Regions from separate parts of the Clostridium amazonense genome, predicted to be linked through region 2. Evidence: riboswitches for the same ligand, from Rfam matches in the RefSeq annotation. Region 2 holds a riboswitch; each other region holds the start of a gene.
The links. A riboswitch is a leader RNA that binds a small molecule or an ion and turns the genes downstream of it on or off. The one in region 2 is predicted to bind cobalamin.
Positions count from the first base shown of each region.

Region 1 (10,484 bases), on a different contig from region 2:
TAGATTCTAAAGGGAAATTCTTTTTAAAGTAATTATAAGCTTCTTTTGATAACTCACATGCTAACTTATATATAGCAGTATCTTTTTTTGCATATTTCAATATAAAACCTATTAAACTAGCCGTAGGATTATATGTTAATTCTTGCTTTGTGCTATAAGACCACCAAGGCGCATGAGGATAATTATCATTTGTTACCACTGTATTTAACCCATTCCATCTATGTCCATCAAATTCATTATTAGATGATAAATAATTTAAAATTCCTTTTATTATTGGATGAGTTTTATCATCTAAATTAATTTCTTTAATAATCTGAGTTGCTGCCCAAGTTTGCAAAGGTGTTGAATTAGTATTCCAACAATCAGGTTCAAGTGCACTTGCAAATCCACCATCAATATTTTGGTATGTCTTTAAAACACTAATAACGTCTTCCTTACTTCCATTTTCAAATAAGTAGTTCCATCTTGCCATATCAAGTGGTCTTGAATTCTTTAATATAAATCTTTTTGCACGTGTATAATAATCCATCACTTTCCTCCTTTTAAATTAGTTTTCAAATCTCTATTTATCCTCATTTCTCATATAGCTAATTTTTAATTAACATAATTTTACTATGATTTATTAATTATAACATATTTTGTAAATAAATCATTATTCATTTTCAATTGTAAATCCATCATCAAAAACATCTATTTATACATTTCATTACCTACTTAATTTACTTTATTATTCAATCTTATATATTGTGTTAAACTTACATATCATACATCTTAACTATGTTATATTTTTTATGATTCATTCAACTATAATTTACTTTTATGTATTTTTTTAATATAAATTTTACGTTTAATAAAATATAAATTACATATACTAATGCAAGAATAACTATATAAAATAAGAAATGGAGATATTAATATGCGAAATTTAACAGAAGGTGAAGTTCTTTCATTAACTACATTGTTAAAGTTTGAGAATGATGCCCTAGCAGTTTCAGAGGCAATGCAAACACTTATAACAGATGCTGAATTGAAAAAGCAAGCAGAAGCAAGTATATTGGCAACTGAAGGTAGAATTAAGGGAATACAACAATTTATTAATGAAAATCAAATCACAACAAATTATAGGAGGTAAAATATAATGTCAGTTATTTTAAGTAATATTATTCAAAACACTACTAATATAAATGATGAAGTTATAGCTGGAACTATGCTTGCTTCTGCTAAAAGTGGTGCTGATGCCTATCTAAATGCAACAATGGTAAGCACAACACCAGAATTAAGAGCGCTTTACTCAGCTAGTCTTAATCAAGTAGTTGGTGGTCATTCAGCACTTACTGAACTAACAGTAAATAAGGGTTGGGCTAAACCATATAATCCCCCTACTCAACAATTATCAGAAATTGTAAGTAAATCTGAAACAACAGTCTAATAGATGAAATTTATTGCAAAGGGTCATTTTGACTCTTTGTTTTTTATTCTTACTTTTTTAAATTGTATTATTCAATTTTAAGATAACGTTGTTTTTAATCTAAAGTTTAAAACTTACACAACATTTTAATCATATTAAGAGATAAAAAAATACCACATATTCACTTTTAAATAATGTGGTATTAAAGTTCTATATTTGTATCATTAGATAAATAATGTTATACACCAATATATAATTAACTATAACATATCTTCATCAGATTTATATTTTAGTTTTTGTAATTGTAAAGTTTTATGCTATTTTAGCCAATCTTTTATAATAGATATTTTCTTTTCTGTTGCGTTAAGTTCAATCTGGCAGCCTATAGGCAATGTAACCATTGGATGTGTATGACAACAATCAAATTCTGCGATAAAAGGTATGCTTTTACCCTCTAAAACTTCTAATAAAACCTCATATGGTTTTCTACCAGTTTTCTTGTCATCAAATAATTCATGTTTTCCAAGTATTATTCCTGAGATTTTATCAAATATACCGTTAATTTTTAAAAGAGAAAAACTTCTTTCTATATCTGAAATATCTTTTAAGGAATCTTCGATAAATAAAATGTCTCCTTCTTTTACTTCTGGCATATACTTGCTCCCCCATATACCTTGCATTGTGTTTAGATTTCCACCTATCACCCTTCCACTTACTTTACCTTCATTAACTGTTATCCAGCTATTATCTCTTCTTTCTTTACACCTATCTTGTAATTCCCAATCTATATATTCATCTGTCCAATATGAAGGTATCTCATAAGTATATGGAAAATCTGTATCCTCTATAAGAATCTCTTTAAAATAATTGTATGTGCCATCCACAAATGGTATTAGTTCACCAAATGATGCAACTAACGCGGGTCCATAATATGTATTTATTCCCGTTTGTGCATAAATACCAAGTAAAATTGCTGTTACATCTGAATAACCTATTATAATTTTAGGGTTTCTTTTAAAGGCTTCATAATCTATATATGGAAGAAGTGAATTTGAATTCATTCCTCCAATTGTAGCCATAATACATTTTATTTTTGGGTTTCTAATTAACTCATTTAACTCTTCAGCTCGTTCTTTAATACTACCGGACCTATAAAAATCACATTTACCTGTAAGATTACCTTCTATAATATTAAAACCTTTTTCTCTTAAATAACTTTTAGCTCTCTCAAATCGCTTAGGACAAAAATACGTTATTGGTGTTGATGGTGAGAAAATTCCTATTGAATCTCCAATCTTTAACTTTTCCAATCTAATCATTATTATGTCTCCTTCTAATTATACTATTTCTCATTTATTAGATTATAATACAATTATTTTCAACCTAAAATAACTCACTGTCAAGTTTATATATATCTAGTAAAAATATTCTTTACTTAAGATTATCTTATAATTAATTGATTTAATAAATTTTATAACCAACTTTATTATTTTACATCTACATAATAGTCCGCCAAGGTTAAAACCTCAGCTACGAAGAAAATCTAATCAAAAGCCAAAATTTGTAGGCGAGGTTTCAAGCTTGCATAACGTTATTTCATATATCATTTTTTAAATGTATTCCCATATAAAAAACACCAAGACTGAAGTCTCGGCTACGGTGTATTAATTAAATATTTATTATAAATAATGATTTCAATTAATGTATTTTATAATTCTCCATTTTCAACTTTCAATTTAAAATTGTAGGCGAGGTTTCAACCTTGCATAACGTTAAATTCATATATCATTTTTTAAATGTATTTCCATAAAAAAACACCAAGACTGAAGTCTCGGCTAAGAAGACAAATAAATATGATCACCCAATCTTTGTAGGCAAAAGTTCCTTCTTCCATAGTATTTCTAATAAAATATTAGAATTAAAAAGTTTTTCAATAAATTATATTTATTTTACTTATAAATTTAGCTATTTATAAATCTAAAAATTACGACTAAAAAAATAAGTATTGTTGCACATAGACTCATTTTAGCAACTGCTCTATTCTTTTTCCAATTATGAACAGTTTGAATTAATAGTAAAACACCCCACAATGGTTCCATTACATTTATAGCATTTTTCCAAATACCTAAAATTTGCATACATGCCAACATTATAATACTTATAGAACAAATATTACTCAAAATAGATATTGCTTTTTCATTTGTTTGTTTTTGACTGCTCATATGGCTACTATCTCCCATAATACCTCCTATACATACCATTATAAATTAATTAGATAAGATTTTAATTTTATATTTGATCATGATGTAATTTTATATTTAAAGTACATAATGAATTTGTTGTTGTTTTCTTAGTATATTTTAATGTATTGTTTTATATTTTATTTATCTATTGCATTATATTTTCTTTTATCTACATATTCAAAAAAAATTTGGTAAAAGAAACCAATGCCCTGTACTATATTGATTTAAAACACGTCCTGAATCAAATAAAATCCCCTTAATTTTTTTCTTTCCTTCCCATATTTACACTCCTATACCATTTTCTCTATTTATATAATCTTAATATTATTCTCTTCTGTAATCATAGATTTCATTTTTTACATTTAATTGTATTCCATTTATTTTTATAGTTTCATCATTAATCCATGATATATCTGCTTTTTCACAATGATACTGCAAATATATATTTTTAGTTTTACCACTATTGTTGTTCTTTAACATCCCTAAAACAGCATAACCTGTTGTAGCTCCACCATCGTTTAAGTAAGCAGTCACAGTATATTTTCCGTTTGGAGAAGTTGATTCCGTAATATATTCTTGTCCATTTATTCTTTGTATATTGTAAAATGCCCAATAGACATCATATGATATTCCACCGGCAATAATTGCAATACTTAAAAATATTATTATTATACTTTTTTTCATTTTCTTCACATATATCCTCCAATTCTTTTATAAAAAATCCTACTGCCAAATTGGAATTTAACAAGAAGTGAAGAGGTAAGAGTGAAGAGTGAAAAGTTAATGAATAAATTCAGCAAAGCTGAATTTGAATATATTTTTAAAAAATCCTTTAGGATTTCCACCTTAACTCTTCACTTTTATCTCTTATTTTTTAACTCATATACAAATTACTATTTGTTGAATTATTTCACATTGTTCATATGTCACCTTTTACTCATAATGCAATTTTATATTTAATTTTAAATTACTTAATAAATTGAAATTTATCTATTATTACTTTGTTCCAAATGAAATAAACATTGGTGGAACAGTTAATGCCATTAAGTTCTCACCCATCTCTCTAACATAATCATTGATTTCTTTTTCACACCTATATTGATAATGAGCTTCTTCCTCTGTAAGCCCTCTGTTACAGAGAGATTTTACAAACTCACTCTCATCACCTATTTCATGTCCCCAGCCATCAGCATAAAAAGTTTCTAACTGTTTTTTATATTCGTCCTTATTTCCATAAGGATTGATAAACCTTACACAATCATTTAATCTCATGGAAACATTTTTCAGTCCAAGTTTTTGCATCATAGCTGGTAATTTTGTACCTATACATTTGTCACTTCCATACACTTCTTTTTCATTTTTCCACAATTTAGACAATAATCCTAAATTACATTTTCCATCAACATCCAACCCATCTATATACATTGCTGCATTACATACATTCCAATTATTATCTATACAAATAATGAGTCCTCCATCAATAGTGACATCTATCATTTTCTTAATCATTTTTTCTGGTTCAGGTAAATGCATCAAAAATGCTTGACAAATAACTATATCATATTTTCCATTAATATCCTCATTAATTAAATCGCACTTACTAAAATTAGTTTCATAATCAGCTTCCTTAAATATCTGCTTTGCTTCTTTAAGTAAAGTATCTGCATTATCAAATCCAGTATAGGTACTTCCATTAGGTAAAATTGGCATTAATATGCTTCCCAAATATCCAAGACCACAAGCAAAATCTGCCACTCTGACAGGCTTGTCTATGCGCCAAACTTTCTCTACTAAGAACTCTACATAATCAAGGTTAATCCATCTCTTTCTTGACTCTCTTAAATATTCTAAATGGGTGTTCCAATCAGTTCCAGACATTTTTATCCCTCCATTGCAAATTTTAATTTGTTTAACAATTAAATATTCCTTCATCAATTTTTCTATAATCATATAATAATATTTACATATAACAATTTTATTTGTCTGAATATTGCAATATTAAAGCCTATTATTTTATATTTAATTTTAAATTACTTGATAAATTGGATTTTATACATTTCAAATTATTTTCAAACTGGATGTAATAAAAGTCAAAACTAATCAAAAAATTTACCCTTATAAAAATTTTCATTTCCAAGTTTCTTTGCTGTCAATCTAAATATAACACAACCATCTGGACATACAATATCCTTGCTATATTTGCTATTTCCACCTATGTTTTCTAAATCTCCACCACTTCTGATAGCCTCCATGATTGGAAACATAATCATCATGACCTTTGAACAAATACCTTGTCCATTCATATTTACAGGACAACCATATGTGCATGTATATTTATCGCCTACTTCCTCTCCGTTTCGGCAATAGTTCTCTGTATGGTCACTACGAAGAAACCCCGTTACCTCAATTTCAAATTCATACTCCTCATCATACCATTTTTTCATAATTAATCTCCAATCTCCTATTTATCTTTATTTATCATACAAATAATTTTGATTAATATACTTTGTTTATTACGAATTAATTATAACATATTTTGTAAATAACTTATTCTTTAATTCCTTTTTTTAATGTATATATTATTTAAACAGTTATCACTTAAGAGCAGGTACGTATTTAAATCCGCCAAGACTAAAGTCTCAGCTACGAAGACAAATAAATATGATCACCCACCCTTTGTAGATGAGAATTTATTCTTACTTAATATCTTTTGTATATCTTACTTCTTATTTTTCATGCACACCATAATCCGCCAAGGTTAAAACCTCAGCTACAGTGTATAGATTAAATATGAAACATCATATTTTATAATTTTCAATCTTCAATTTTCAACTTTCAATTAATAAAGTAGGCGAGGTTTCAACCTTGTAAAGAATTATTTTCATATATTATTTTATGAAATGTATTCCAATATCCAAAGCCACTAAAACTGAAGTCTCAGCTAAGAGGATAATTAAATAAGATCACCCAACCTTTGTAGACGAGAATTCATTCTTGTATAACGTTGTCTTTTATATATACTATTTATTCTTTTATATCCACATAATAGTCCGCCAAGATTGAAGTCTTAGCTACAAAGGAAACATAATAGAAATAGGGGGAATTTCTTCCCCCTTAGTATGTTGATATGTTGAAAATGTTTATATTAGATTTTAGTGTGTTCCTCTTATAACTTTTATTCCTTTTTCTTCTAGCATAGAAGCAATTTCAGTGATTGTTTTGCATTCTTCACCTGCACCATTTTGAGTACAAACTCCAACATGCACTACTTCTACTCCTTCTTTTCTTAGACGTTCAATCTTTTCAATCATTCCTTCATCTTTAGATGGTTCTTTACCACATCCATTACAACGCATATATGCTGCTAATTCTATTTCTTCATCTTTATACATTTCAAAATGTTTTTGTTTTAAGTTAAAAGCTTTAAAACAAGCTGCTCCTGTGCATACTTCATTAGCTTTTAGACAATTTAACATTGCTATCTTTTTCATTTTTTATACCCCTTACAAATATATTATAGGATTCCAAATTAAAAGTAATCTTTTTATCAAATGACACTACTAATGTTATAGTTTATTCTATTATCATGCTTGGAATCAGTTGAGAATTGACAGTTATGGTTAATATTATTCATTTAATTCCTAATATTTAAAATAGAAATATATAAAAACCGCGTTTTTATATAATCTTCAATTAATTTGTTCTACAAATCATTTTTTAAATTGATTTTTAAAAAATGAGCTTTTAGTTTTATCCTTCATTGTCAATTACCCATCGTTAATTGTTAATTTTATACAACACTTTAAATTGCTCTTTATCAACTTAAATAATAGTAATTGCATTTTCCAACTTAGATTCCTATGTTTAAAATCCTATTTTACTTTTTATATAATTCTGGATAAAGTGCTTCACCAATTGCATTTAATCCATCAATTGTACGAATTCCACTAGTGTATACTTCACTTAATCTAAGTGGAAATACTTTTTTATTTTTTACTGCATTTAAACTTCCATAAACGGGATTGTCCATTATTTCAGCTAAAGCTTTGCTTCCTGCTCCTTCTCCATAGCCTTCCATGTGTACTGTAAATATCACATCTGGATTTAATGTTACAAGGTCTTCAGCACTTATTTTAGGACCTGTTTCCATAAGCTCACCGCCCATTTTTGTTACCATATCTCCAGCTAAGTTATTTTTATCGTATATACGTATATTATCTTTTCCTGAGCTAAGCACAATTACTTTTTGTTTTTCTTTACCGTCTGTAGCTTTTGTAACTTTTTCTACAGTTTTTTTCATATCATCAACTAAAGCTTTTGCTTTGTCTTCTACATCGAATATTTTTCCTACTGTCATAATATCTTCATATTCATTTTCTACTGTTCTTTTTTCACTTATGTCATTTGAGTTTAATGCCATATATGTATTTACATTATTTTCATGCCAATAATCTACATCGCCTAATGACTTATCAGAAAAAGTTGATTTCCAAGCTAAAATAAAATCTGGTTTTAACATAACTGCCTTTTCTTTAGTCATTGCAACATTCGTGTCTGTAAAATCATTAAATTCTTTATCTTTAATCTTTTTATATGCTTCCTTTAATGAAGGTGCTATATCTTCCTCTTTTACTCCAATAGTTGAAACGATTCTATCTTCAAGTCCCAATGCAAGCATTGTTTCTGCTGAATTTTGCCATGCTGTAATAACTCTTTCTGGCGCTTTTTCAAATGTTTCTTCAACTGGCTCTTTTGCATAGTTAAAAGTGCTAATCTTTAACGGATAGTTTTGAGACTTTTTATCTCCTTTTTCCGTTTCAGATGCTGATACTGTTTTTGATGTATCACTATTTTCTTGTGTTTTGTTATTACCTTGTGAGCATGCTGTAGTTAAGCACATTACACCTATTAATAATAACGCTAATGCTTTTCTCTTCATCTCTTTTCCCCTTTTTTTATATTATATCACCGCAGATATTGTTTACAAATTTATACACAATAAAAAAGTGACTGCAATAGCCGCAGACACTCTAAATTTCAATAATAAACACATTAATTTTAAGCTTATTAATTACGAACTTAATTTCATAAAATGATAATTCTAACTTTACATATTATTCTTTATTCACTCTTTTGAATGATTTCTTCATAAGTTAACTATAACAATTTTGCTTTATATTAAGTGGTTACTTTCTGCGGAAGATACCAACAATAAATACTGAGCAGGTTTCCTGACTTAAAGTTCATTGTAGAATCATGCCTTCTCACAATAATTGCAATGACTATTTTATGAATCTACCAACCTTTTACAGTGACCGGATCGTTTAGGATTTACACCTAATTCCCTATTACCTTATTAAAATAAGCACTCAATATTTCTTTATAAAGATATCATTTCAAGAAAAGTTTGTCAATTATAACAAAATGGAATATATTACACTAAAATAATATGCTTTTTTCACTTGACTTTTTTTGTTTATACTCTTTAACAATATTTATTAACATGATTATTGTTACTATAAATCCTAACCCAAGATATAAATACGCAAGCTTCGGAGTAACCTCCATAAGCATCGGAACTAATGTTGATCCAAGTATATTATATAAAAAATGCCCCAATATATTGGACCATATAGAACCCGTCCACATATAAATTACGCCCAATACTATTCCTAATAGAGATGCATATATAGCTTGTAAAATGTTTCCATGGAATATACCAAATAGTATACCTTGTATCAATAATGCCAAAACAACATTCATATTACTTTTTAATTCATTAAATATTATGCCTCTAAAAAATATTTCCTCAAATACTGGTGCTATTACTAAAATCACCAACATTGAAAAAATAGATGTTCTTGCATTAACTATGCCTTCGGATACACTTTTATAGCTCTCGAATTTATCTCCGAATATATGGACAAAAGCTAACGTAAAGAAATTCAATGCTAATATTAGAAGAATACTTTTTAAAAGCTCATTCTTGTTTAGTTTTTTAAATCTACATCTTTGCCATAAATTCTTTTCTTTTCCTCTTAGTATTAATGCAAATATTAAAAGTGTTAATATTGCACCTCCACCTGAAAGTATATATTGATTTTCCATTATAATTTCAGCAAGCTTTGCTTCTTCCATCCCCATATGCGTTACAGTATACGAAATTGAAAATATCATAGAAAATATAAATTGAGCTGCAAAATATATGAGTATAAACCCAATTATTTTTCCTACCATTGCTAATTTTTTCTTCATTAAATTTTTCCCCCTTAGATAATACTAATTATTTTACCTTTATTACCATTTATTTTTTAATTTTATATATTTAAACTTAAAATTAATTTCCAATTGTAAATTTTCTTTAAATTCTCACTTTTCATTTGTTGTTTTCTCAGTTTTTTACCTATATAAAGATTGGAGTACTTTATTTGGAGGTTTTATTATGTTTTTTAATCTAAATGTTAATACTATTTTTTATAAGAATTTAAGTGGCTTTTCTTACTCAAATTATATTCGTAAATTTTCATATGGCATAAGTTTTATTTCATACAAATTGGATTTTAATTCATTGAGTATAGAATTTAAATCCAACAACATAGTTTTTTTATCCAACAGTAAGGATTTTTTTACATGTACTATTGGATTAAACTCCTTAGCTAAATATATATTTAATATATATTTAAATAAAATAACTTCGTTATTTTATTATTTATATAAATCTAAAGATTTATATATTAATTCTATAAATAGAATTAATAATAACAAAAACATTATAGTTATTATAGTTTAGATACGGATTAAAATCATACTTACTTAAGGAATTAAATCCCTAT
Region 1 covers NZ_JBWKMH010000025.1:97,775-108,258, forward strand. The annotation lists gene AC07E4_RS11520 (hypothetical protein) at 1-529, opposite strand, end outside; gene AC07E4_RS11525 (hypothetical protein) at 917-1,132, shown strand; gene AC07E4_RS11530 (spore coat protein) at 1,139-1,429, shown strand; gene AC07E4_RS11535 (S66 family peptidase) at 1,726-2,727, opposite strand; gene AC07E4_RS11540 (hypothetical protein) at 3,370-3,648, opposite strand; gene AC07E4_RS11545 (DUF5412 family protein) at 3,976-4,335, opposite strand; gene AC07E4_RS11550 (class I SAM-dependent methyltransferase) at 4,648-5,529, opposite strand; gene AC07E4_RS11555 (TIGR04076 family protein) at 5,748-6,095, opposite strand; gene AC07E4_RS11560 (CGGC domain-containing protein) at 6,804-7,142, opposite strand; gene AC07E4_RS11565 (ABC transporter substrate-binding protein) at 7,529-8,590, opposite strand; cobalamin riboswitch at 8,856-9,039, opposite strand; gene AC07E4_RS11570 (lysostaphin resistance A-like protein) at 9,091-9,906, opposite strand.
Region 1: linked by a shared signal. The riboswitch ahead of AC07E4_RS11565 (ABC transporter substrate-binding protein) and the one ahead of hemA (glutamyl-tRNA reductase) in region 2 are both predicted to bind cobalamin.

Region 2 (10,484 bases):
ACTCTCTTATTATCAGCTAGAATCACATTGTAATCCATCATGCAAGGATATTCTAAAAGCATTTGGTCTACATCTGCATCGCAATTTCCTCTTACACCTATAATTTTATTTTTATATTTATTTATAAGATTTGCAACTTCTTTTGGATTATATTCTTCTGGCAATGGATTTCTTGGGCCATGATATAAAACATCTCCTAAAATAACCATATAATCAGCATTCTCTTTTATAAATGCATCTACTCCTAATTTTGCGTATTTTAATGATCCATGAATATCTGACATAAAAAATAATTTCATTCCTTCAATTCTCCTTTTCATAAGTTTAACTAATAGAATAATACTATATTTTTCTAACTTTTATCTATTTTCATTGCATTAAATTCTTCTTTAGTCATTCTAAATAAAACTTCATTTTCTTTTTCTTCTACTATTGAAAATCCTACTTTTTTTAGTGCTTCAATTCCTTTTATATTCATTACATTGTCAAAAATAACTTCTCCACCAAATTCATTGAAGTAATAATCTAATATTAAATTTATTGCTTCAACTCCATATCCTCTTCGCCTAAAATTACTTTGTATTTTTACATTTAAGTCTGCACTTTTTAATTCATCATCATACCCATGAAAACTAACTTCCCCTACAGGCATGTCTTGAAAATTATATATAAGGGTGTAAAAATTCTTATTGTCACCTGGATATATCATTCTCTCATACCATGATATCCATCTTTCCTCATCAAAATTTATAACTCCACCAACATCACCCATGGTTTCTTTATCATTCCATAAAGTTTTTATATAGTTAAGCTCATTAAATTTTGGTTTTTTTATATAAACATTTTTTCCTTTTTTGATAATTTTATTTATCATACTTTCACCCCATTTATTAAAAATTTAGATAATTTTAGTTATGGAACTTTATGTCATGTAGACTCTTAATAAGCTATGGTGATTATAAAGTATTAGTTCATCTTCTTTACTTAAAATATCGTAATCTCTATATAAACCTTTTATACTTTATTGTTTTTACTATATTTTTACATATAATTAATTATATCATAAATATTTATATCTTAATTTAAAATACAAAAACAAATAAATTATTTTTTATTTATTAGTTAATTTTTCAATATATTTTTCTAATTTTTGAATTAAACTTAAAATTTAAAACTATTTTACAATTTAATATTTTTTTCCTTATACTATCTTTTATTTTCTAATATTATATGTTATACTTTCCTTGACAAAAAATTTTATTTAAAATTTAATATGGTTATACTATTTATGGTACTAAATTTATAGTTTAATAGGGAAAGTGGTGCAAATCCACTACAGCCCCCGCTACTGTAACGGAGACAAATTTTGACCACTGAGTAAGTTTTACTTGGGAAGGTAAAAGGAGAGTGACCCGTAAGTCAGGAGACCTGCCGTAAATTCTATCACACAACTTCGGGCGGAAGAAAAGTGTCGTTTATTGAATCTTAATGCTTGCTTATATAAACTCACACTTTGGTGAGTTTTTTTGTTTTTTCATAAATATATTATAATTAATTAAGATTATAGAAACAGACTTCTGCCTTTGCAGTTTGTTTCTCCTTTAGATTTTAAGTTATTTTATTATAAGTAACTTGAATCTTACAATACTATTTGGGAGATGATTCACAAATGTTTAGAGTAATAGGATTAAATAAAGATGTATCTTTAGATATACGTAGTAGATTTAGTATTAATTCTTCTGAACTTGAAAATTACTTACTAAAATTAAATATTTTTCTCGATGAAGTTATAATACTATCAACATGTAATAGAACAGAAATTTATTTTAATTCTTGTGAAAAAAATGATGATCTTTTATTAGACAACATATTTAGAACGTTAGATTGGAACTTAGATGATAAAAAATATACTTTTATATCTACTGGTGAAAATACTGTTCGTCATATAATGGAACTTTGTTCTGGTTTTCATTCTAAAATCTTAGGTGAAGATCAAATTTTAGGTCAAGTAAGAGATTCTTATTTTAAATCATTAGAACTTAACACTATAAAAGGTGAACTTGGTAGATTATTTTTAACTGCTATATCTTGTGGAAAAGAATTTAGAACAAAAACAGCATTGTATAAAATACCTGTTTCTTCTTCTTCAATTGCCATTAAAGAAGCTATTAGCAGTAATAAACGTAATTTTATGATTATTGGATTTGGAGATGTTGGAAAGCTATGTTTTAAAACTCTTACAGGTAATGAAAATAATTATGATAAACTTTACATAGCTTGTAGAAATGTTGAAAAAGTTAAAAATGATATGCTTCTACAAGACATTAATTCTAAAATAGAAGTAATAGATATTAAAAGTAAAAATACTTACTTAAACTTTATAGATGTTTTAATTAGTTGTACATCATCTAAAGAGTTTGTAGTACATAAAAGTGATGTTGAAAATTTAAATGAACTTCTAATTTTTGACCTTGCTGTTCCTAGAGATATTGATACCGCTATAGATAATTTATCTCATATCAAATTATATGATATTGATATGATTCATCTTATAGATGAAAAAAACAAAACTTTAAGAAAAAATATTATGAATGAACATTATGATATTATAAAGACTCATATGTATGAATATTTAAATTGGTATAAACTTAGAAGTCTATCTCCACATATTATGAAAATGGTTGAGTATAGTTCTAATATTTATAACCCACGGTTTAAAACTTACAAGCAAAAAAAGTTTACTAAAGACAATGATAAATTAGTAGAAACTTTAATAAAAAGTACTAGTAATGCTTATGTTAATAAAGCAATTGAAGTTTTAAAGGAAGAAACTTTAAATGGTAATGGAGAAGAAGCACTATATATAATAAGTAAAATTTTCTCTGATAAAAATTAACACATAAAAATTTTTGTATTTTTTTATCATTTGCACTTAATAATGTATAATTATAAAGAAAAGCATATAGGTTACAATAAAACTTATATTATTTTAAATACATATTGATGTTTAAATAATATCAATTAAACACGGGAGGATTTATCATGAATTTACAAAAAAGCACTGAAATTTTTGAGGAATCAAAAAAATACATACCAGGCGGAGTTAACAGTCCTGTTAGAGCATTAACAAATATGGGAATAACTCCACCAGTAATAAAAACTGGTAATGGCGGAACTATTACTGATGAAGATGGAAATACATATGTAGATTTTATAGGGGCATGGGGTCCAATGCTACTTGGTCACAATGATCCAGATATTATAAATGCTATACAAGATACAGTATCTAAATCTATTGCTTTTGGAGCACCAACAGATTTAGAGTTAAAACTTGCAAAACATTTGTGTACAACTCTAGATAACATAGATTTAATTAGAATGGTTAACTCTGGTACTGAAGCTACTATGAGTGCTGTTAGACTTGCTAGAGGTTATACTAAAAAGAATAAAATAATAAAATTTGCTGGTTGCTACCACGGTCACTTTGATGACTTTTTAGTTAGTGCTGGTTCTGGAGTAATGACTGAAGGGATTCCTGGAAGTGCCGGTGTTCCTACTGATAGCATAAAAAATACTTTAATAGCTACTTATAATAGCATTGAAAGTATAACTGAAATATTTACAAAGTATGGTGATGATATTGCTGGTGTCATTCTTGAGCCAGTAGCTGGAAACATGGGTGTTATAAAAGCTTCACCTGAATTTATGAAAGAACTTGAAAGACTTTGTAGAAAACATGGTTCATTATTAATATTTGATGAGGTTATGTGTGGATTTAGAGTTGCTTATAAAGGCGCTCAAACATTATTTGATGTAACTCCAGATATAGTAACTTATGCAAAAATTATGGGTGGTGGACTACCTTGTGGTGCATATGGTGGAAGAAAAGAAATTATGGAGAAACTTTCTCCAGTTGGTCCTGTTTACCAAGCTGGAACAATGTCTGGAAACCCAGTAGTTATGGCAGCTGGACTTGCAGCAGTTACTAAACTTTATAATCACCCAGAGTACTACACTCACCTTGAAAAATTAGGTAAAAAATTAGAAGCTGGAATGATTAAAATAGCTAAAGAAAAGAACATTCCATTAACTATAAATAGATGCGGTGCTATGATGACTGTATTCTTTACTGATTTAGATGAAGTTAGAAATTATGAAGATGCTAAAACTTGCAACACTGAATTATTTAATAAATACTATCTTCATTTACTAGAGAATGGAATATATGTTGCACCTTCTCAATTTGAAGCTATGTTCTTATCAGTTAAACATACTGAAGAAGATATTGATAAGTACTTACATGCATTTGAAACTTTTGAAATATAAAATTTAATTTTGTTTATTTTTAGGGAGTTATTAGGTTTTACCTCAAAGTCCATTCCCTCTTAACTCCCATTTTTTTATACTATAGTATTTTATAAAATTATAGTAATTATTTTTGTGTGCTTCTTGCTGTAATTTTATTGAAATTATAACATTTAATTCATATTTATAAGGGGGTATTTTTTATGAGAAAGAAAACTTTTATGTTTTTAACACTATTTCTTTTACTTTTAGTGCCTAGCACAGCCTTTGGAATGCACATAGCTGAAGGTTTTTTAAGTCCTATGTGGTGTGCAGTTTATTTTGCACTTTCAATTCCATTTGTTATAGTAGGAATTAAAAGTATTAAGAAAAAAACTAGCACTAATAAAGATTTAAAAATGTTACTTGCTTTAGTTGCTGCATTTTGTTTTATTTTATCAGCACTTAAATTACCATCTGTTTCAGGAAGTAGTTCTCATGCTACTGGTACAGCTCTTGGTGCTTTAATTTTCGGACCATTTGCTATGAGTGTTATTGGTACTTTAGTTTTACTATTCCAAGCATTATTACTTGCTCATGGTGGTCTAACAACATTAGGTGCAAACGTATTTTCAATGGGAATAGTTGGTCCTTTTGTTTCATTCTTTATATATAAATTATTAAAGAAAAAAAATAAAAAATTAGCTATTTTCTTAGCAGCATTTTTAGGTGATTTATCTACATACTTAATAACTTCTATTCAAATGGCGTTATGTCACTCTGGTGGAAATGTATTAGCTGCATTTACAAAATTCTTCTCTATATTTGCAGTTACTCAAGTTCCGCTTGCAATAATAGAAGGAATATTTACTGTTATAGTTTTTGAGTTCTTAGCTAATCATTCTAAAAACGAATTACAAACTTTAGAGGAGATGATGTAATATGAAGAAAAAAAATATTATAATACTTGTTTTACTGTGTGTTCTTCTTGTAGCTGGACCGCTTGTTTATTATGGTTCTAGAAGTGAGTTTGTTGGTGGAGATGATCAAATGGAAGAAGTTATTTCAGAAATTGATAGTAGCTATGAACCTTGGGCTAGTAGCTTTTGGGAACCACCATCAGGTGAAATTGAAACATTATTATTCTCATTACAAGCAGCTATTGGTGCAGGATTTATTGGTTATTATATAGGAAAGAAATCTAAATGCTCAAAACAATAATAGCTTATTCTAAAATTAGTAAAGAAAGTCATAGGCATCCAGTTGAGAAACTGTGTCTATGCCTTTTTCCAATGATTTTAGTTGGTTTTTGTAATAAACCTCTCCCTATAGCTATAAATATAATTGTTTTTTTAATATTACATATCATTGCCAATAATCCTAGAAGTATAGTTTTTAAATTTGCTCTTACAACTTTTAGTTTTGCTATATTATCATCAATCACATTTATTTTTATTTATAATATTGAATATATAGTAGTTATAGTATTAAAAGGTATATCCGGTGGATTATGTATATCATATTTGGCACTTACTACTCCACTTGATCATATTATTGGATTATTATCTAAATTTGATTCTTTAAGAGACATATGTGATATTGCCAAAGGTATGGAAACATATATATTATTAATTAATGATGAAGCTTCTAGTATATATACTGCAATGAAATCTAGAAATGGCTTTAACTCTTTTAAAAGTCAACTTTTCAATATGGGAAAACTTGCTGGTCTTCTGTTTTCAAACACACTTAAGCGTTGGCCTTTAATAAGAGATAGCTTAAATAGTCGTTGTTATAAGGGCTATCATTATTATAAGTCATATGAATTTATTATAAATTATAAAATGTGTCTCTTTACATTTACATATACTATCTTCTTACTAATGTTAATATAAGTAAACAATGTTATTTCAAAACATGATAATATTGTTTATTTATTTGTTTTGTAACCAAAATGCCACATTAAATGGTATAATATATTATATAGGGAGTTAAATAAAATTTAAGTATATTATATTAGTTGGAGGATGATTTCATGAATATTGCTTTTTTTCTTACTCCAAAAAGTCAAGTAGTCCATGAAAAAATAACTTCTACATTACGTAGAGCCATGGAACGTATGGAATATCATAGATATACTGCTATTCCACTAGTAGATGATAAAGGAAAATATATTGGAACTTTAACGGAAGGTGATATTCTTTGGAAAATAAAGAATGACCCTGATATTAATTTGAAAAATACTGAAAAAATATTAATAAAAGATGTGCCTAGACATGTTCAAGCAAAGGCTGTTTCAATAAACTCAAATATAGAAAATTTAATTATTGCAGCAAAATCTCAAAATTTTGTTCCTGTAGTTGATGATTCTAATATATTTATAGGAATTATAAAAAGAAGTGATATAATTTCTTATTGTTATGATCGTATTTTTAATGATAATAATATAAAAAGTTCAAAAGCTTATCAATTACTAGATTTAGATCTTGAACTTGAAGATGTTGCTAATAATTAAAAACTCAGTTAATACTGAGTTTTTTTATTTAAATCTATTTACTTTTATTATCATATAATTCTTTTGCTTCTTTATAATGTTTTTTAAAGCTTCTTATAAGATTAAATACTATAATTGCTACCACATTCATAGTAATAACAAAAATCATAATATTTTTTCTTTCTGTATTTTCTCTAATTTGAGGTATTAATGCTATTGGTATAAGTACTGTTAATATCATGTATAGTATGTATTTTTTATCTTTACTTTCTTTTAGACTGTTATATAAATATTTTAACCAAACTAAAGCCGTAAATCCCCCACATATAACTGGTAAATATTCTCTCATTATAATATATTACTCCTATAATAATTATTCATTTACGTGCATTAAAGCTTTATCAAAGATGTATTTTACATGATCATCATCTAATGAATAATAAACCACTTTTCCATCTTTTCTAAACTTTACAAGCCTTGCACTTTTTAATACTCTTAACTGATGAGATATAGCTGATTGTGTCATTTCTAATGTTTCTGCAATGTCGCATACACACATTTCTTTTTGAAACAATACATAAATTATTTTTATTCTAGTCATGTCGCCTAGTGCTTTAAATAATTCAGATAATCTATTTAATGTATCTTCCATAGGAATGTTATTTTTTACTGATTCTACTATATCTTTATGTATTTCTACACAATTGCATGTTTCTATATTTTCCTCCATTTTATCACTCCTCGTAGTAAATTTTAAAGCATACCAATACAAATTATATCCATATAATAAATTATTATATCATAAAAAGCCAAATAAATCTGAATAAGTCTTATAAATTGCAAAAAAACAGATGGTGTAACACCATCTATTTTAATACAATTTAAAATAATAAATTTATATGTTTTAAAATACTATTAGTCATTAATAAATTCTATAGGTATTTGTATGTTATTTATTTCATTTATTGTTATGTTAAAATAATCCTTTCCTGTATATAGTGGCTTTATTTGTGATATTACAAATTCATTTTCAAATAAAGATAATATTTTTTCACTACTACTTTTTTCCTTTGCTTTAATTATAGCAAAATTATCTGAAAGCATTATGCTATTTTCTTGTACTAGTGCTATAGATAATTTTGTTGATCTGAAGTCTTGCTTTAATGGTAAAATTATATCTCCCTTTTCAATAATAGGAATATCCTTTTCTAATTTAATATCATTTTCTTTGAAACTCTTAGTTATCCTATGTATATTTTCATCTATACACTTTTCATTTACAAACTTGTAATCCTTTGCATTTAAATTAGAAATTGACATTCTTTTCTTCGGTAAGTTTACTTCTGCTATCTGATATAAATAAAATGTTTCACTATTAATATCCATTACAGTCCCCCTAAGCAATTTTTACATTTCTACTATAATTATATAATATTTTCTAAATTTTATCCATATAATTTTCTATAAAATCAAAAAATATTGAATTTTATTTATTTTAAAGGAATTAATTCTTTTTTGTAGAATATATATTTTGACTTATTATTTGCTATTTTTTAATATTTCCCTAAAACTTAACATTTTTTATTATTACAGAAAGGATATGTTGTTATGAAAATATCAAAAAATAAAGCTTTAATTTCTGATATTGCTCTTCTAATTGTTGCTATTATATGGGGTGGCGGTTTTATTGCAGTTAAAGATTCTGTAAATTTAATATCACCATTTTATCAAATGACATTAAGATTTTCTTTGGCATCGTTATTTATGGTAATATTATTTTTTAAGTACTTAAAACATTTAAATAAAAACTCTATATTTCAAGGTATTATTATAGGCTTTTTTATGTTTTTGGGGTTTGCTCTTCAAACTGTTGGAATTGTATATACAACAGCTAGTAAAAGTGCTTTTTTAACTGCAACATATGTATTACTAGTTCCATTTTTTAATTGGCTTATATTTAAATATAAACCTGACAAATATGCTCTTATAGGTGCTTTTATTTGTATAATAGGTATTGGTATGTTAACACTTCAAAAGGATATAAACATCAATTTTGGTGATATTTTAACACTTTTATGTGGTATTGGGTTTGCTGCTCAAATCATTGCAACTGATATATATGCAAAAAAAACTGAACCACTTAGTCTTACAATAGTTCAATTTATAACTGCAAGTATATTATCATTTATTGTTGCAATTATCTTTGAACCTAAACCAACTCTAAGTATTAAAGTTATGCCTTCAATTTTATACTTGGTGATTTTTAGCACTATGTTATGTTTTATAATTCAAAATATTGCTCAAAAGTATACAACAGCATCTCATGCAGCTATAATACTTTCACTTGAAAGTGTGTTTGGTTCCATTTTATCTATAATTATTTTTAAAGATAAATTTAGTTTAAATATGATTCTAGGTTGCCTATTAATATTTATTGCTATAATAATTACTGAAACAAAGCTTAGCTTTTTGAAAAAGAAATACTAAAAAAAGCGACTAAACATTTTACTAGTTTAGTCGCTTTCTTTTCTAATCTTGTATTTCTTTTTCTAATTCTTCTAATAATTTTTCAAATCTTTCTATAGTATCCTCAAGAGGTTTTGGTGTAGCCATATCTACTCCCGCTTTTTTTAGTATATTTATTGGATAATCACTACAACCTGCTTTTAAGAAATCTTTGTATCTTTCTACATCTTTTTCTGTTCCATTTAATATCATACTGTAGAATGAGTTTGCTGCTGCAAATCCTGTTACATATTGATAAACATAAAAATCACTATAAAAATGTGGGATTCTTGCCCATTCCATATCTATTTCTTCATCTACAATCATTTCTGGTCCAAAATATTTTTGATTTAAATCATGATAAATTTTACATAAATCTTCTGATACCAAACTTTCTCCATTTTCTATTTTTTCATGTGTTATAAGTTCAAATTCTGCAAACATTGTTTGTCTAAACACAGTTGTACGTATGCTTTCCAACTCTTCATTTATTAAGTATAATTTTTTCATTTTATCTTTTTCATTGCTTATTAGATAATTCATAAATAAACATTCATTAGTTATAGATGCAACCTCAGCACAGAATAATACATAATCTGAGTATATATATGGTTGGTTACTTCTTGAATAATATGAATGTATAGAGTGTCCCATCTCATGTGCTAATGTTGATGCATCATTAACTTGATTACTATAGTTTAAAAGCACATATGGCATACTTGTATAACTTCCACTAGAGTATGCTCCACTTCTTTTTCCTTTATTTTCATAAACATCTACCCATCCATTTTTTATACCACTTCTAAATATATCTAAATATTCCTTACCTAATGGATTTAAAGCCTCTACACATAAATCTACAGCTTCATTATAACTTATATTAAACTTAGGTGCATCTATATTTGGAACATATAAATCATACATGTGAATTTCATCTAACTTCAATAATTTCTTCTTAAGTGCTACATATTTATGTAGTACAGATAAATTTTTATTAACTGTATCAACTACATTATGATACACCTCTAATGGTATTTTATTAGGCTTTAATGAGCTTTCAAGTGCTGATTTATAGTTTCTAGACTTTGACATAAATATAAAATTTTTATTTGCAGCAGTATAAGTTGATGCTAATGTATTTTTAAATTTTCCATATGTCTCAAATAACAATTTAAATGCACTTTTTCTAACATCTCTATTT
Region 2 covers NZ_JBWKMH010000005.1:13,492-23,975, reverse strand. The annotation lists gene yfcE (phosphodiesterase) at 1-299, opposite strand, end outside; gene AC07E4_RS02360 (GNAT family N-acetyltransferase) at 353-874, opposite strand; cobalamin riboswitch at 1,273-1,450, shown strand; gene hemA (glutamyl-tRNA reductase) at 1,670-2,896, shown strand; gene hemL (glutamate-1-semialdehyde 2,1-aminomutase) at 3,043-4,326, shown strand; gene AC07E4_RS02345 (energy-coupling factor ABC transporter permease) at 4,509-5,225, shown strand; gene AC07E4_RS02340 (energy-coupling factor ABC transporter substrate-binding protein) at 5,227-5,505, shown strand; gene AC07E4_RS02335 (CbiQ family ECF transporter T component) at 5,490-6,179, shown strand; gene AC07E4_RS02330 (CBS domain-containing protein) at 6,320-6,799, shown strand; gene AC07E4_RS02325 (hypothetical protein) at 6,834-7,127, opposite strand; gene AC07E4_RS02320 (ArsR/SmtB family transcription factor) at 7,152-7,508, opposite strand; gene AC07E4_RS02315 (hypothetical protein) at 7,694-8,164, opposite strand; gene AC07E4_RS02310 (DMT family transporter) at 8,387-9,265, shown strand; gene pepF (oligoendopeptidase F) at 9,308-10,484, opposite strand, start outside.

Region 3 (10,484 bases), on a different contig from region 2:
ATGAAAAGATTGTAGTAGTTACAGGATCAGGAAATGAAGGGACGGCAAGAGGCCATACTTCAGGAAATATAAATAATGTTGGAGATATTAGTGTAATACAATTGAATGTATCACCAGAGCAAAAAAGTTTAGTTGTAGAAATATGGGTTGATTGTCCTAATATAATGTCATTAGATATAGTATCACCTTCGGGTGAAAATACAGGATTTATTCCAGCACCTATAAGTTTAAGTAGTGAATATAGTTTTATTTTTGAAAAAACTAATGTAAAAATTAAATATTTTATTCCAGAAGAAACTTCTGGTGATGAGCTCATATTAGTTGAATTTGAAAAATTACAAGCAGGTGTGTGGAAAATGGTATTAACTGGAGAACTTATAGTTGATGGAAGATATAATGCATGGATTACTTATACTGGACAAATGGTAAAAGATACGTATTTTAGCCCTTGTGATCCATATGGTACATTAACAAATCCTGGAACGGCATCATATATTATAACTGTTGCTGCATATAATCAAGACAATAATAATGTAGTTAAATATTCAGGGATGGCTAATCAATATGATTACATGGAAAGAATTGATATAGCAGCAGGCGGTGTTAATGCTATAACAGTAGGACCTAATAATAAGATAGAAAAAGTAAATGGAACAAGTGTAGCAGCTGCAATCGTTGCTGGAACATGTGCACTCATATTACAATGGGGAGTTGAAGTAAGAAGAGATATATATATGAATGCTCAAACTATAAGATATTATATTATAGGTGGAGCCTCTAAAAGAAGTGGAGATATTTATCCAAATCCTCAATGGGGATATGGAAAACTTGATATACTTGGAATTTTTGAAAATATGATTTAGATATAAAAGCAAGTTATAATTCTAAAGAATTACTAACTTGCTTTTATGTATAGAAATTTAAACTTTTTCAAGATAAAAGTTGAATTTTAAGTATTAGGAATGGTAAATTTATAATTAAAAATATATTATCATCACAAGAATGAATACACATTTTTTATCATTACATATAAATAAATACAAATATAACACGAAAATAGTAATAATATATAAAGATTTACAAATATATAAATTATAGTTTTAACTTTAATGAGTTAATGGGAGGTCATTATGAAGATTATTTTTGAATATGTAGAAAATGAAAGCTTAAAGATTAACAGTATATCGGTTATAGGAAGTTTTAATAACTATGATATCAATCAAGGAAAAATGGTAAAAGAAAATAATGTTTGGAAGTTAAATTATGAACTCTCAGAAGGAGAACATTATTATAAGTTTGTTATAAATGAAGAGTTAAAGCTAAATGATTCTACTGCAAACATATATTTGCCAGATGAAAATGAAGAATTGTGGTCAGTTATAATAATTAATGATAAGGATGAAAGAATGTATAATAACATTCAATATACTACTCATATAAAGCAATATAATATAACGTGCAATGTTAATGAAGAAGAAGAGGTTCATAATAGAAAACAATTTAATATTATGTTAGATAAAAAAGTAGTAACAAGATTTAAATTTACTAATGTTACAGGTTTACATTCAGTCACTACAGCATGGTATACACCAAAAGGTGAGTTAATTCAAACAACAGAAAATAATTTATTTACACCTAAAGGACAAGAGGACAAGCCTATAACAATGTGGTTTTGGATGGATTTAGAAGATAATGAAAGAAATTATCCTTTAGGAAATTGGAAAATGAAATTTTTTATAGATGGTGAATTTATATTAGAAGACGAATTTAGTTTATCTAAATCTAATGGATATGAGTTTAATGGAAAAATAAAATATTAGATTGAAACCCTATAAATAAGGAGGTAGATTTTATGAAAATAAATAATGTGGTTAATAACAATGTGAAGGTTTTTGAAGGAGATTATAAAGCAAAGTCAAAAGAAATAGAACTTAAGAATTCAAAAACATCTATTACAGAAAGCAGTATGAAGAATATTCAAAATGAATATAAGGATTCAATAATAAATAATATTAGTGCTGATGAAAAAGTTGTTACTAAAAATACTAATACAACAAAAAGTAATATAAGTAATTTCTTTAAAAAAGTATCTGATGGATTTAATTTTGTATTAGACACTGTTAATAAAGTAGGAAAGACAGTAGTATCTATAGGTGAGAGTGTACACAAAGCAGTATCAAAGGTTTCAAGTACAGTTTTAAATGCAGCTAATACTATAACTAAGACAATATCAGATGTACAAGAATCAGTAACAAATAAAATAAATAAAACAGCATCTCAAATAGCTAGCACGGTGAAACAAATAACAACTACTGCTTCGGAATTAAAAGAAGCAGCACTAACTGTTAAAGATGCAGCCACATCAATAGTTAGTAATACTGTAAAGACAGCAGTATCAGTTGGTGCTGATGTTATGGGGGTAGTATCAAAGGTTTCATTAACAGCCGCTGGAGTAAAACAAGTATTATCTGATCCAACTAAAGGAATAATTAGAAAAGTTTCAGAAAGTGCAGCTATGATAAAAACAGGATATGATTCAATAAAGGATCCTATAACTAGAATTCCAAATACAATATCTACAGGATATAACAATATTAAAGAAAGTTATAACACTATTGTAGATACTATTAATGGATCGATGGATAATATAAATAAAGTAAAAAATACTATAGTATCTGTTAGTAAAGATGTAGTTGATACAGTTAAAACTGTTAGTAGTGAAGTTAAAAGTGCTAGCTTAAAAGTTTACAATACTGTTAAAGAGTCAGCTATAGATGTTAAAGATACAGTTGTAAAAGGCTATGATGAAGTAGCAGATGCTATTAAAAATTATAAAAATGGAACAATTCCAGATAAAAATAATGAAATTAATATTGGAATAAATACAGTATTAGCTTAAAAATATTAAGTCTATATAAATAGAACAATCTATTTATATAGACTTTTTTTAATCCAAAATGTTGTAAACAAATGATTTGAATTTAGATAATAATTTGTATGAAAATAAGTTTTTATGTATATATACAGTGCCTTTGATAAAAACTATAAAAGAATAATTAATAATAGAAATATAATATTGGAGGAAACAAAAATGAATTTACAATTTGTAAAGGGAACTCCCATATTTACAAATATTAATGAAAACTTAAAGCAATATAATTACTTAACTGAAAATGTGGAAACAGAAGTAACTATTGTTGGTGGTGGCATAACAGGTGCAATTTTAGGATATTGTTTTGTGAAAAAGGGAATAAAAACTTTAATTTTAGAAAAAGGCAGAATAGGTTATGGAAGTACTTCAAGTACAACATCATTATTGCAGTATGAACTTGATGACAATGCAATGGAACTTATAGATGTTATTCCAAAAGAAAATATAGAAACTATATATAAGTTAGGATTAAAGGCATTAGATGAAATAGAGAATATTATAAGTGAATATGGAAATAAGTGCGATTTTAAGCGTAGGGATACTCTTTTATACACTTCTAAAAAGTTAGAAATTGAGGAAATGAAGAAAGAGTATGAATTTAGAAAGAATATAGGTCTTGATGTAGATTTTATAAGTGAAAATGATAAAAGATTTGATTTTGATATAAAGGCAGGAGTATATGGAATAAATGGCGGAGCTGAATTTGATCCATATAAATATACTCATCACTTATTAGAAATGAGTAGTAACCTAGGACTTAAAATTTATGAAAATACAGAAGCAATAAAAGTAAATTATGATGATGACTTTGTTACAATAGAAACTAATTATGGTTACAAAGTCAAAAGCAAAATAATAATTGTTGCAACGGGATACAATACAAAAGCATTTACAGGTAGGGATTTTGGAACTAAAACAACTACATATAATATAGCAACAAAGCCACTAAAGGAAATAGTAGGGTGGTATAAAAATGTGTTAATAAGAGATAATTGTGATCCATATAATTATTTAAGAACAACAAAAGACAACAGAATAATAATAGGAGGTGAAGATGAAAGATTTGAGCCAGACATATTTGATGAAAGTATGGCTAATAAAAAATATAACATATTAGAAAATAGACTAAAATCTATGTTTAAAAATATAGAAGATATAGAAATAGAATATAAATATTGTGGTGCATTTGCTTCAACTAAGGATAATATAGGTTTCTTGGGTAAAGATAAAAAAAATGAAAAACTATGGTATGGATTAGGTTATGGTGCTAATGGAATATTATTTGCAACATTAGGTGGAATGTTTTTAAGTGATTTATATCTAGGAAAAGTTCATAAAGAATTAGAGCTATTTAATCCTAATAGATTTGACAATTAATATATGAAATTTTACATAGTGAGGTTATTTAAAGTTTGAATTTTATAATATTAATATGAATTTGGGAAAATATATTGTGATCAATATATATAATTTAATAATAATGCATAAAATTAAGCACCTAAATGCAAATTAATTTGCATTTAGGTGCTATTTTAGATTAAAACACTATTAATAATAATAGCATGTAAATAACAATGCAAAAAAATATGCTATTTTATTTAAAAAAGTTCGCTAAATATTTAAAAATAAAGTTAAAACTATAAAAAATAGGTTAAAAACTAAGAAAAGTTTGGCATGAAAATTGCATGTAATAATAATAGAATTTAATTAGTAAATATATATAGGGTTCCAAGCTGAAAAATGAAATTATTCAAATATTAAATGAGAATAGTAGTATTCCAAGAAACAGAAATTATTTAAAACGTTATTCATAAAAATTTCAAAGAAACTCTAATGAATTTGCCATTTTATTTCCAAGACTAAACGGCTGAATCGACTTCCTGTCTAGGCAGTCGCTGAACCCGTCCTTGGGTTCAGGTCTTGAAAATAAAAAATAAATTAATAAGAGTTTCTAAATCAATTTTAAAAGAAATAGTAATTTAAATAATTCCTGTTTCTTGATGAAAGAAAAAAGCTTTTCAATTGATAAATTTAAAGTAATCTTTTTATCAAATGCTACTACTAAAATCATATGTTATTTATATTTTTGTATTTTGAACCAATTAAGAACGAAGAGCGAAAAGTTATGGTTGATATTACTCATTTCATTGCTAATTGTTCATCGTTAATTTGGGTACTATGCCTCTTAAATTTTTTTCTCAACTAGAATAAGAATAATTTCATCTTTCAGTTGAGAAATTTAAATATAAATTTTAATCTATATTTTCTATGGATAATTGACGGTGGACAGTGAATGTACAAGTTGGAGTTACAATTTTAAAGAATGATTTTTATTAAGTTTGAACATCAAATTATTTCAAAATAATATAAAGCTTTATAGAGAAAACATAAGTTTTAAGTTGTATATGGTTAGTAAGAGAAGTTAAAAAATAACTTTCAGTAATATTAATTAAGAAGAATGGGGGATGTATTATGGAAAATGTAAAAGTTGTACTTTGGGGATTTGGTGCCATGGGAAGTGGAATGGCAAGGGTTTTATTGAGAAGAAAAGGTATAGAGATAGTTGGTGTATGTGATATGCATCCAGAGAGAGCAGGAAAAAGTATATTTGATATATTAGGCGTGGAAAGAGGAGATAGAAAAGATATTGTTGTTAATGGAAATATAGAAGAAGTTTTAACAGAAAAGTGTTGTGATATTTGTTTGTGTGCAACGGATTCATTCACTAAAAAAGCATTTCCAAAATTAAAATTTGTTTTAGAAAAGAAGGTTAATGTAATTTCTACAGCAGAAGAAATGTCTTATCCTAAGGCACAGAATCCAGAGATTGCAGAAGAATTAGATAGAATAGCTAAAGAAAATGGAGTGTCTATTTTAGGAACAGGTATAAATCCAGGCTTAATAATGGATTTATTAGTAGTATGTTTAACTGGTTGTATGACTGATGTAGAGCATATAGAAGCAAAGAGAGTTAATAGTTTGTCACCATTTGGACCAGCAGTAATGGAAGAGCAAGGTGTGGGAATTAGTGTAGATGCTTTTAAAGAGGGCGTTGAAAATGGTAGTTTAGCAGGTCATGTAGGTTTTGCAGAATCAATTAAAATGATAGGAGATGCTATAGGATTTAAAATTGATAAATTTGAACAACAAATGGAGCCTATAGTTACAAAGGTAGATAGAAAGGCACCATATGGATTTGCTGCAACTGGAGATGTAGCAGGTGTTAATATGACAGGTCAAGGATATGTTAATGGTGAAGTTAAAATAGATATGATACATCCTCAACAAATAGAACCAGAACTAGAAGGAACATATACTGGAGATTATATTACAATAAAAGGAACTCCAAAAGTTAATATGTCTATAAAGCCAGAAGTTGATGGTGGATTAGGCACAATAGCAATGTGTGTCAATATGATTCCACATGTTATAAATGCACATCCAGGATTGAAAACAATGATAGATTTGCCAGTGCCTAGAGCAATTATGGGAGATTATAGAGATTATATTAGAAAATAAAAAATATATCTTTAAATTTGACTTTTCAAAAAATTACCTATAGAATTGTAAATGAAAAGTAAATATGTAAATAGGTAAAATATATGTAAATATATACAATACTAAAAGGGAAGTTAGGTGAAAGTCCTACACGGTGCCGCCGCTGTAAAAGAGGAGTTTTTCTATAAAAATATCCACTGGAATAATTTCTGGGAAGGAGTAGAAAAATGTTGATACTTAAGTCAGAATACCTGCCTATTTAAAAACACTTTAACTCTACGGACTATAGGGGGTGCAGATGATAAAAGAAATAATTATATTTTATTGAATTTCTTAGTGCAACTTTGTTGTCTAGGAAATTTTTTTTGCGTTAATTTAAAAAATGAAGGGGTATGAAAAAAATATGAATAAGAAACTAGTAAACTTAATAGCAATTACATTAATAGGAGCATCAACAATAAGTTTTGTTGGATGTAGTAATAACAGTAAAAAAACTGATTCAAATGTAAATAAAAGTGTAGCATCAGCAGAAAATAAAAATAATGAAAGTAAGGAAGTAAAAGATGAGAAAGTTGAAAAAAAGCAATATCCATTAACTATAAAAGATGACTCAGGACGAACTGTTACATTAGAAAAAAAACCAGAAAAAATAGCTGCAATATCAGGAACAATTTTAGGACCATTATATGCTGTTGGTGGGGAATCAATAGCTAAGGCTGACACTAAAGGTGGTGCGCCAACACCAGAAGGTTCAAAAGATTTACCAACCATTGGACATGTTGCAAATATAGATGTAGAAAAACTTATACAATTACAACCAGACTTAGTATTAGCACAATGTGGAATACATGATAGATACAAAGAGATATTTGAACAAAATAATATTCCATACATAATGTTAGAAATGAAAAGTTATGATGATGTTGTGGACAAACTTCAAGTATTAGGGAATATTGTTCAAAATCAAGATAAGTCTGAAGAACTTATAAAAACATTAAAAACAAAAGTGGAAGATATTACTCAAAAACTTCCTAAAGAACAAAAGAAAGTTGCAATTTTATATGTAACAAGCAAAGATGTATCATTAAAATTAAATAGTAGCATTGTAGGAAATTCGTGTGAAATACTTAATATAAAAAATATAGCAGAAGGTGAAAAACCAACTAAAATGGGTTCAGATAGTACCCCATTTAGTATGGAGAAAATAGTAGAACAAGATCCAGATATGATTTTAGTAACAACAATGGTATCTTCAGATGAACAGGCAAAAGAAACTATTAAAAGAGAATTAGAAGGAAATCCAGCATGGAGTGGATTGAAAGCTGTAAAAGAAGGGAAAATAGAGTATTTACCTCAAAAATACTTTTTATATAATCCAGGAGAAAAATTTTATGAGTCTATAGAATATATGGCAAAGGCCGTTTATCCAGAGGTATATGGTAATGTTAAAAAATAATGAAAGTGAAAAAATATTATTGAGAGAGAATAAAAATAAGAGATTAATAATATTTACATTATTAATCTTATCAATTGCAAGTTTTTTAATTAGTAATTGTATAGGTTCTGTGAATATTTCAGTTAAGGATATAGTTTTTTCTATTTTGGGAAAAAGCACTTCAGCAAATGAACAAATAATAAAAAATATTAGATTGCCAAGAGCTATATTGTCAGTATTAGTAGGAACAAACTTAGCACTTTCAGGATGTATACTGCAGGGGATTATGCATAATCCCCTTGCAGATCCACATATAATAGGGGTTTCATCTGGTGCTGGTCTTTTAGGAATAATTATTTTGATAATATTTCCGGAAAAAATAGATTTATTGCCTATAGTAGCTTTTATAGGAGCAATGGGTGCAGCTATGCTTATATATGCATTAGCATGGAAAAGAGGAATAAATACAGTAAGAATAATACTTGCAGGAGTTGCAGTATCAACTTTATTAGGTGCTGGAATATCTGCTATTATGGTATTTTATAGCGACAAAGTACATGGTGCATTAATGTTTATGAATGGGGGACTTTCAGGGAGAAGTTGGCCTTATGTAAAAATAATATTACCATATACTATATTTGGATTAATATGTTGTATGTTATTTTCAGAAAAGCTAAATATATTAACTCTTGGAGATGATGTTGCTAGATCTCTTGGCTTAAATGTTGAACTTTCAAGAATTGGATTTACAGCATTAGCAGCAATACTAGCAGCTAGTGCTGTTTCTGTTGCTGGGTTATTAGGTTTTGTGGGTCTAATTGTTCCTCATATATGTAGAATGATTTTAGGATCAAATCATAAGTACTTATTTCCATCAACAGCATTTTTAGGAGCTATAATATTGTCTTTAAGTGATACAGTTGCAAGAGTTGCATTTAGTCCAAAGGAAATACCCGTAGGTGTAATTATGGCACTTTTAGGAGCTCCATTCTTTCTTTATTTATTAAGAAAGGAGATATAACTTATGAATTGTTTAGTTTGTGAAAATTTATATGTAGAATTCAATGACAAACATATTCTCAAGAATATAAATGTATCTATAGAAAAAGGAAAAATAACTTGTATATTAGGTCAAAATGGTTGTGGAAAAACAACTCTTTTAAGAACTATATGTGGAAGTTTAAAGCCTAAAAGTGGACAAGTAACCTTATATGGGAAAGACATAAAAAATATTAAGCCTAGAGAGTTATCAAAGACACTATCTTTTTTAACTCAACAAAGAAATTTAATAAGCGACTTAAAAGTTGAAGATTTAGTGAGATATGGAAGATATACTCATAGAAAAATATTTTATAAAAAAAATAATGAAGACGAAAAATTTGTAAATTGGGCAATGGAAAAAGCAAAAGTAAATCATTTGAGGCATAGGTATTTAAATAATTTATCAGGTGGTGAGTGTCAAAGGGTATGGATAGCTATGGCACTAGCACAAAAAACTGAAATATTGATATTAGATGAGCCAACTACATTTCTTGATGTTTCTCATCAATTAGAGATTTTGCAATTAGTTAATGAATTAAACTTAAAGGAAAATCTCACTGTGATTATGGTATTACATGATATAAATGAAGCTGCAAGATACTGTGATAATGCAATATTAATGAAAAATGGTGAAGTTTATAAACAGGGTAAATTCACGGAAATAATGGATGATTATGCGTTAAATGAGGTTTTTAATATAAGTGCAGAAAGAATCAGACATGAAGACATAAAAAAAGAGATATATTATCCATTAAAAACTATAAGGTAATTATTAATAATTTATAGGAGATTAAGTTATGAAGATTTTTATTGCAACTGTATCTAATTCTATAATAAAAGAAATAGTAGATTTAAATAGAGAAATAAATGATGAATTTAACAACATATTAGAAATTAAACTTTTTTCTATTGATAGATATGTAAATAATGAAAAAGTTATCAACATGGTAAAGCATATGAATAAATCTGATTTTATAATTTTTGATCTTATGGGTGCAAATCATGAAATTAGTGAGTATCTTTACTCAAATTATAACAACAAAAATAATGTTATATCTATAGGTGGAGAAAATAGAGAAATAATGGGGTTAACTAAACTGGGTGGTTTTTGTATAAGGGATTTAAAAGAGGCAATGGGTGATAAAAAATTGTCTATGGATGATATGAAAACTATGATGATTGGCAAAAAAACATCAATGAAACAGATGACTTCAATGATGAGTATGAAAGCTATGATAAGTATGTGTTTAAAGGGTTTTAATATGAAGGATATGAAAAACTATAAAACACTATTAAATTATTGGAAAAGTGGAACTAAAGAAGATATAAGAAATTTATTTTATTTAATATTAAAAGAATATGGTGGACATAAGAATTTACCTAAACTAGAAAATCCTAAATTGATAGAAAATACAACTATATGTAGGCCGGAGGATAAAAAAACTTATGAAAACTATGATGAATATAAAAAGGAAAATAAGTTTGATGAATCTAAGCCTAATATAGTTATACTTTTTTATAGCCATAATTATCCTAATAAAACACATAAATGTGTAGGTGAAATTAAAGTTAAATTTG
Region 3 covers NZ_JBWKMH010000010.1:371,851-382,334, forward strand. The annotation lists gene AC07E4_RS06100 (S8 family peptidase) at 1-863, shown strand, start outside; gene AC07E4_RS06105 (early set domain-containing protein) at 1,131-1,820, shown strand; gene AC07E4_RS06110 (hypothetical protein) at 1,853-2,899, shown strand; gene AC07E4_RS06115 (NAD(P)/FAD-dependent oxidoreductase) at 3,092-4,309, shown strand; gene ord (2,4-diaminopentanoate dehydrogenase) at 5,405-6,451, shown strand; cobalamin riboswitch at 6,507-6,703, shown strand; gene AC07E4_RS06125 (ABC transporter substrate-binding protein) at 6,834-7,886, shown strand; gene AC07E4_RS06130 (FecCD family ABC transporter permease) at 7,873-8,886, shown strand; gene AC07E4_RS06135 (ABC transporter ATP-binding protein) at 8,890-9,675, shown strand; gene bchH (magnesium chelatase subunit H) at 9,704-10,484, shown strand, end outside.
Region 3: linked by a shared signal. The riboswitch ahead of AC07E4_RS06125 (ABC transporter substrate-binding protein) and the one ahead of hemA (glutamyl-tRNA reductase) in region 2 are both predicted to bind cobalamin.